2 regions of the Polaromonas sp. P1_H6 genome follow, and region 2 is predicted to be linked to the other one. Evidence: predicted binding sites of a transcription regulator. Region 2 holds the regulator's gene; the other holds the start of a gene.
The links. Region 2 encodes HrcA, which represses chaperone genes, less so after heat shock. Its sites were predicted from a motif close to TTAGCACTCNNNNNNNNNGAGTGCTAA; they were not measured.

Region 1: a site for HrcA is predicted at 1,638-1,664, ahead of AC1D1F_RS05765 (co-chaperone GroES). Genes of this name have one in related genera too.

Annotation. Positions count from the first base shown of each region.
Region 1 is NZ_JBFUCN010000004.1:194,173-197,575, reverse strand. Features, by position in the region: gene groL (chaperonin GroEL) at 1-1,201, opposite strand, end outside; gene AC1D1F_RS05765 (co-chaperone GroES) at 1,251-1,541, opposite strand; gene AC1D1F_RS05760 (AraC family transcriptional regulator) at 1,791-2,792, opposite strand; partial or broken gene AC1D1F_RS05755 (MFS transporter) at 2,871-3,403, shown strand, end outside.
Region 2 is NZ_JBFUCN010000002.1:176,393-179,795, reverse strand. Features, by position in the region: gene AC1D1F_RS03220 (RelA/SpoT family protein) at 1-119, shown strand, start outside; gene greB (transcription elongation factor GreB) at 128-697, opposite strand; gene AC1D1F_RS03210 (hypothetical protein) at 742-996, opposite strand; tRNA gene AC1D1F_RS03205 (tRNA-Arg) at 1,136-1,212, opposite strand; tRNA gene AC1D1F_RS03200 (tRNA-Ile) at 1,240-1,316, opposite strand; gene hrcA (heat-inducible transcriptional repressor HrcA) at 1,363-2,382, opposite strand; gene AC1D1F_RS03190 (NAD kinase) at 2,431-3,306, shown strand; gene recN (DNA repair protein RecN) at 3,324-3,403, shown strand, end outside.

The sequences.
Region 1 (3,403 bases), on a different contig from region 2:
GCAGTGCGTCTTCAACGCGGGCCTTCTTTTCCTTCATTTCGACTTCGGTGGCAGCGCCGACCTTGATCACGGCAACACCGCCGGCCAGCTTGGCCACGCGCTCTTGCAGTTTTTCACGGTCGTAGTCGCTGGTCGCTTCTTCGATCTGGACACGGACTTGCTTGACGCGTGCTTCGATGTCGGCAGCGGCGCCGGAACCGTCGATGATGATGGTGTTTTCTTTGCCCACTTCGATGCGCTTGGCCTGGCCGAGGTCTGCCAGCGTCACTTTTTCGAGCGACATGCCGACTTCTTCAGCGATGACCTTGCCGCCGGTCAGGCAGGCGATGTCTTCCAGCATGGCTTTGCGGCGGTCGCCGAAGCCGGGGGCCTTCACAGCCACAACCTTCAGGATGCCGCGCAGGGTGTTCACCACCAAAGTTGCCAGGGCTTCGCCTTCGACTTCTTCGGCAATGATCAGCAGCGGACGGCCGGCCTTGGCGACTTGTTCCAGGGTAGGCAGCAGGTCACGGATGTTGCTGATCTTCTTGTCGTAGAGCAGAACAAAGGGGTTGTCCAGCAGTGCGGACTGCTTTTCAGGGTTGTTGATGAAGTAAGGGGAGAGGTAGCCGCGGTCGAACTGCATGCCTTCGACGACGTCGAGTTCGTTTTGCAGGGACTTGCCGTCTTCGACGGTGATCACGCCTTCTTTACCAACCTTGTCCATCGCGTCGGCAATGATCTTGCCGATGGATTCGTCGGAGTTGGCCGAGATCGAGCCGACCTGGGCGATTTCTTTCGACGTGGTGGTGGGCTTGGAAGCCTTCTTGAGCTCTTCGGTCAGGGCCAGCACGGCCTTGTCGATACCGCGCTTCAGGTCCATCGGGTTCATGCCGGCGGCAACGTACTTCATGCCTTCGCGGACGATGGCTTGTGCCAGAACGGTGGCGGTGGTGGTGCCGTCGCCGGCGTTGTCGGAGGTCTTGGAAGCGACTTCCTTGACCATCTGCGCGCCCATGTTCTGCAGCTTGTCCTTCAGTTCGATTTCCTTGGCGACGGACACACCGTCCTTGGTCACCGTGGGGGCGCCGAACGAGCGCTCCAGAACCACGTTACGGCCTTTGGGGCCCAGGGTTACCTTGACGGCGTTGGCCAGGATGTTCACACCCTCGACCATGCGTGCGCGGGCTTCGCCGCCGAAAATGACGTCTTTTGCTGCCATGATTAATTCTCCAGATTCAGTTAATTAAGGATTTGGGGTGGGTGAGAAATTACTTCTCGACCACTGCAAACAAATCTTCTTCTTTCATGACGAGCAGTTCGTCGCCGTCGACCTTGACGGTCTGGCCGCTGTATTTGCCGAACAGCACGCGGTCGCCGACTTTCACGCCCACGGGGCTCAGTTCGCCCTTGTCGTTTTTCTTGCCTGGGCCAACGGCCAGCACTTCGCCTTGATCAGGCTTTTCAGCGGCGCTGTCAGGAATGACGATGCCGGAAGCGGTTTTGGTTTCGTTTTCCACGCGTTTGACGATCACGCGGTCGTGCAAAGGACGAAGTTTCATGAGAGCTCCTTGTTTGAGAACACTGGTTTTGGGAATCAAAAAGCACCCGGCTGGAAGTGGGTGCTTGTTAACTTTGGTGGGATTGATCGGGCTTTGTTAGCACTCAATACCATCGAGTGCTAATCATAGGGGCAATTGGGGTCCATTTCAAGGCAAGGGCCGGAAAACCTGCTTTTTGGGGTGGCGGCGGGTGTTGCGGAGCGCCGTTGGGCCAGATTCCGTCAAAACCGGCCCGTTTGGCGACCGCGGTCACACGGCACTGCGCGCCTTGCTGGGCGCGTGGCCGATGACGCGCTTGAACGCCCGGCTGAAGGAGGCCTCGGAGTCGTAACCCAGCCGGTCGGCGGCCGTGGTGACACGCATTCCGTCCTGCGCGATCCAGTTGCGGGCCTGGAACATGCGGATGCGGGCCACGTACCGGGCAGGGCTCTCGCCCACCGACTCCTTGAAAGCCTGGGCAAAACGTGACCGCGATGCGCCCATGATGTTCGCCAGTTCCGGCACGCTCCAATCCTGCTCCGGCGTCGCATGGATGGCGGCCAGCACCTTGCCCACGCCGGGCGAGCGCAGCGCCGCGATCCAGCCAGTCGAGTTGCTGCAGGCGCATTCGACCCAGGCGCGGATGATGGTCGCGGCGAGCACATCGGCCATGCGGGCCAGGATGCCGCAGGCACCCATGCGGTTGAGCGAGGCTTCTCGCTCCATCGCCTCGAGCAGCATGGGCACGCCCGGGTCGCGCTGCGCCAGGTCGCCGGCGCGGATCACCCCCGGCATCATGGCCAGCAAGGGGTGCTGGGAGTCGAGGTTGAACTTCATGGTGCCGCAGAACATGACATGGGACGGTGCTTGCGCCGCGGGCGCTCCGTCCCGCAACAGATAGATATCGTCCGCGACCCGCTCACGATCGAAGGTCGCGAGGGCCACCGGCGGAACCTCGGGTGAACTGGCCAAGGTGTGGGCCGTGCCGCGCGGCAGCAGCACCGCGTCACCGGCCTTCAGTTCCATCCACCCGGACGGCTCTGTGTATAGCCAGCAATCTCCGCTGCCGACGAAATGAAAACGCGCGGTGGCTTGCGCTCCAAAGGAAATCGCCCACGGCGCGTGCATCAGGCAGCGGCCGTACTCGACACCATCCAGGCGCAGGCCCAGCAGGACCTGGGTGAGGGGATCGGGCCCCGCGGCGGGCGGGCCTGCGCCTTCATGAGGGGGCTGAACGACGGGCGTGAAAGTTCTGGAGGAATCGTCAAGCATTTCGGCTCTTTCGCCATGGAAATGTGTCGATGCTAGGCCTAAGCTGGTCACCCTGTCCTCAACAAGGCTTCATATCTCATGCCATCCAATTCCTCTTCTGCCTGCCTGGATCCGCTGGCTGCCGGCGCAGGCCCTGCCAACAATTCATCCGGCGAGGCCGCCGCTCTCTGGCCGGCGGTCGCCTCACTTTCCCTCGGCGGGGGGGGGGGGGGGCCCCCGCGCCGACCATCCCGCTGTTGACGGCGCACTTCGACCGCAAGCGGGTGCTGCTGACGCTCACTGCCCTTCTGCTGGTGTCCAACCTGCTGGCGGCGACGGCCGGCTCGCTCGCGGTGCTGCTGTTCGCGCGCGTGGTGCTCGGCATCGCGCTCGGCGGGTTCTGGTCGATGGCGGCGGCGCTGGCCATGCGCCTGGTGCCGGAGCGGCTTTTCCCGCGCGCCATGTCGCTGGTGTTGACTGGTGTCTCCATTGCCACCGTCTGCGCGGCGCCGGTCGGCGCCTGGATGGGCAGTTTGTGGGGATGGCGCAGCGCTTTTGTCGCGGCAGGCGTCGTCGGCGTGCTGGCTTTCCTTGTGCAGCTGGCCGCGTTGCCGGCGCTGCCGCCACGCGAC
Region 2 (3,403 bases):
CGACCGACCTGCGTTTTGGCGTAGCGGTACGTGACCGCGTGCACCTGGCTTCGGCCCTGCGCAGTGTCAAGCGCACGCCCTCAGTGCTGCGGGTTCAGCGCGCCAAGTCGACCGGCTAGCCTGCCGCTTAACCGGCCGTGCGTTCGTCGGGCGCCGGGTAGTCCACCTTGAGCACCTCCAGCGTCTGCAGGCCTTGCGGCGTCACGAGGCTCACCTCATCCCCCACCCGCGACTTGAGCAACGCCCTGGCGACGGGCGATATCCAGCTGATTTGCCCCAGGGCGCTGTTGGCCTCGTCGATGCCGAGGATGGTCACCATGCGCTCTGCGCCGCTGTCATCGGCATAACTCACGGTCGCGCCGAAAAAGACCTGGTCGCTGCCGTGGTGGATGGAGGGGTTGCTGATTTCCGCGATCTCCAACCTCTGCGTCAGGAAGCGGATGCGCCTGTCGATTTCCCGCAGGCGCTTTTTGCCGTAGTGGTAGTCGCCGTTTTCCGAGCGGTCGCCGTTGCTGGCCGCCCAGTGGACGATTTCCACCATTTTCGGCCGCTCGTTGTCGATCAGGTCCAGCAGTTCGCTGCGCAGGCGCTCATAGCCTTGCGGCGTGATGTAGTTTTTGCCGCCCGCAGGCAGGGGCGCGAGCGCGGGCTCGTCGTCTTCGGACTCATCGGTTTCTTTGGTAAAGGCTTTGTTCATGCTCCGGCCACCATAGCATCCATGGCGGCCGGCCGTGAATGCCCCTAGAAATCTTCCATCTTCAGCGTCAGGGGATTGTCGGGCGTGTAGTTGACGCCCGCCACGACCATGTCGGCGGCCCGGGCGTGAATCATTTCAGCATCACGCTCGTAGGCCTTTTTGAGGGAGTCCGGCTCCGGCACGGCGCCGAAGAACTCCTCCATCGCCTCGCGCGAAATCCTGACCGGAATGGTGCTGCCTGCGTGCGACAGGCCAAAACTCAGCCAGTCGCCGTGGTCCTCGACGTTCAGTGATCCCATGTTTCTCCTCCGGAATGAGCCTCCAGAATAGCGGAGCGGCTGGTGGACGTACAGCCCCTGAAAACCACTAAAAAGCCCTGCGCAAAGAAAAATAGCCTAGAGGGGTAAGCCTCTAAGCTATTGAAATCACTAATAAAAGTGGTGCGGCTGGCAGGAATTGAACCCACGACCCCTTGGTTCGTAGCCAAGTACTCTATCCAACTGAGCTACAGCCGCTAAGCCTCAAATTATAGCTTATTTAAATGGTAGGGCGTGAGTGACTTGAACACTCGACCAAAGGATTATGAGTCCTCTGCTCTAACCAACTGAGCTAACGCCCCACACAAGAGGGAGATTGTAAGGGCCTGCGGGGACCTGCTCACGAGCCTACTTGCTGTGGCTGAGGGCCGTACTGACCAGTTTGGAGGTGATGTCGACGATCTGGATCATTTTTTCGTAGGGCATGCGCATGGGGCCGATGACGCCCAGCGTGCCCACCACCTGGCCGTCGACCTCGTAAGGCGCCGTCACCACCGACAGCTCCTGGTAGGGAATGACCTGGCTTTCGCCGCCTATGTAGATACGAACGCCCTCGGCACGGCTGGACACGTCGAGCAGGCGCATCAGCTGCGCCTTTTGCTCGAACAGGTCGAACAGCTTGCGCAGGTTGCCCATGTCGCCGGAAAAATCGCTGACGGCCAGCAGGTTGCGCTCCCCTGAGATGACGACTTCGTCGCGCGATTCGATGGCTTCGGAGCTGACCTTGACCGCAGCCTGCATCAGCGTGGCAATCTCGCCGCGCAGCGCCTCGACCTCGTTTTTCAGGCGCTCGCGCACTTCCTCTATCGCCATGCCGGCGTAGTGTGAATTGAGGAAATTGGCGGCCTCCACGAGTTGCGACTGGCTGTAGTCGGCCTCGGTGAAGATGACCCGGTTCTGCACGTCGCCGTCGGGCGACACGATGATCACGAGAAAGCGTTTTTCGGACAGGCGCAAAAATTCAATGTGGCGGAACACCGAAGTGCGGCGCGGCGCCATGACCACACCGACGAATTGCGACAGGCTGGAGAGCATGTGCGCCGCATTGCTGAGCACTTTTTGCGGCTGGTCGGGCGCCAGCCGGGGGGCGCCTATCTGGCCCACAGCGGGAAAGGAGTCGCGCTGCGTGGTCAGCATGGTGTCGACGAAGAGGCGGTAGCCGCGCGCCGTGGGGATGCGGCCGGCCGAGGTGTGCGGGCTGACGATCAGGCCGAGCTCCTCGAGGTCGCTCATCACGTTGCGTATGGTGGCGGGGGATAGCTCCAGGCCCGAGGCCTTGGACAGCGTGCGTGAACCCACCGGCTGCCCATCGGCAATGTAGCGCTCCACCAGCGCCTTGAGAAGCAACCGCGCACGATCATCAAGCATGCCGACATTCTACGAAGCTTGGGGCGGATGTTGTGATGTAATTTGCCGATGAAATCGCAATTCCGCCATGTCGCACTGATCGGCAAGTACCACGCACAGGGTTCCCGGTCGGCGCTGGAGGACATCGCGCATTTCCTGGGCACCCAGGGCTGCGAGGTGGCAATCGAGCAGGACACCGCCAGCAACACCGGCCTCACGCAATTCCCCACACTGGACGCAGCCGGCATAGGCGCGCAGTGCGACCTGGCCCTGGTGGTCGGCGGCGACGGCACCATGCTGGGCATAGGCCGGCTGCTGGCGCAGTTCGGCATCCCGCTGGTGGGCATCAACCAGGGCCGGCTCGGTTTCATCACCGACATTGCCTTCGAGCACTACCAAGCCACCCTGATTCCCATGCTGCGCGGCGAGTACGAGGAAGACCGCCGCTGGATGATGCAGGCCAAGGTTGTGCGCGACGGCCGCTGCGTTTTCAGCGCCACCGCCATGAACGACGTGGTGGTCAACCGCGGAGCGACCGCCGGCATGGTGGAGCTTCGCGTCGAGGTGGACGGCCGCTTCGTGGCCAACCAGCGCGCCGACGGCCTGATCATCGCCTCGCCCACCGGCTCCACGGCCTACGCGCTGTCCGCCGGCGGGCCCCTGCTCCACCCCTCGATTGCCGGCTGGGTGCTGGCGCCCATTGCGCCGCACACACTGTCGAACCGGCCCATCGTGCTGTCGGACTCCGGCGAGATCACGATTGAAATCGTCGCGGGGCGTGACGCCAGCGCCAACTTCGACATGCAGTCGCTGGCCAGCCTGCTGCACGGCGACCGCATCACCGTCAGGCGCTCGGAGCACCAGATGCGCTTTCTGCACCCCAAGGGCTGGAGCTACTTCGACACCTTGCGCAAAAAACTTCACTGGAATGAAGGCGTGGCCTGAACGGCGCGGATTTATTTATGAGCCTCAAAAGCATCTCGCTTCGCGATTTCGTCATCGTCCACGAACTCGAGCTGGACCTGTCCGGTGGGTTCACGGT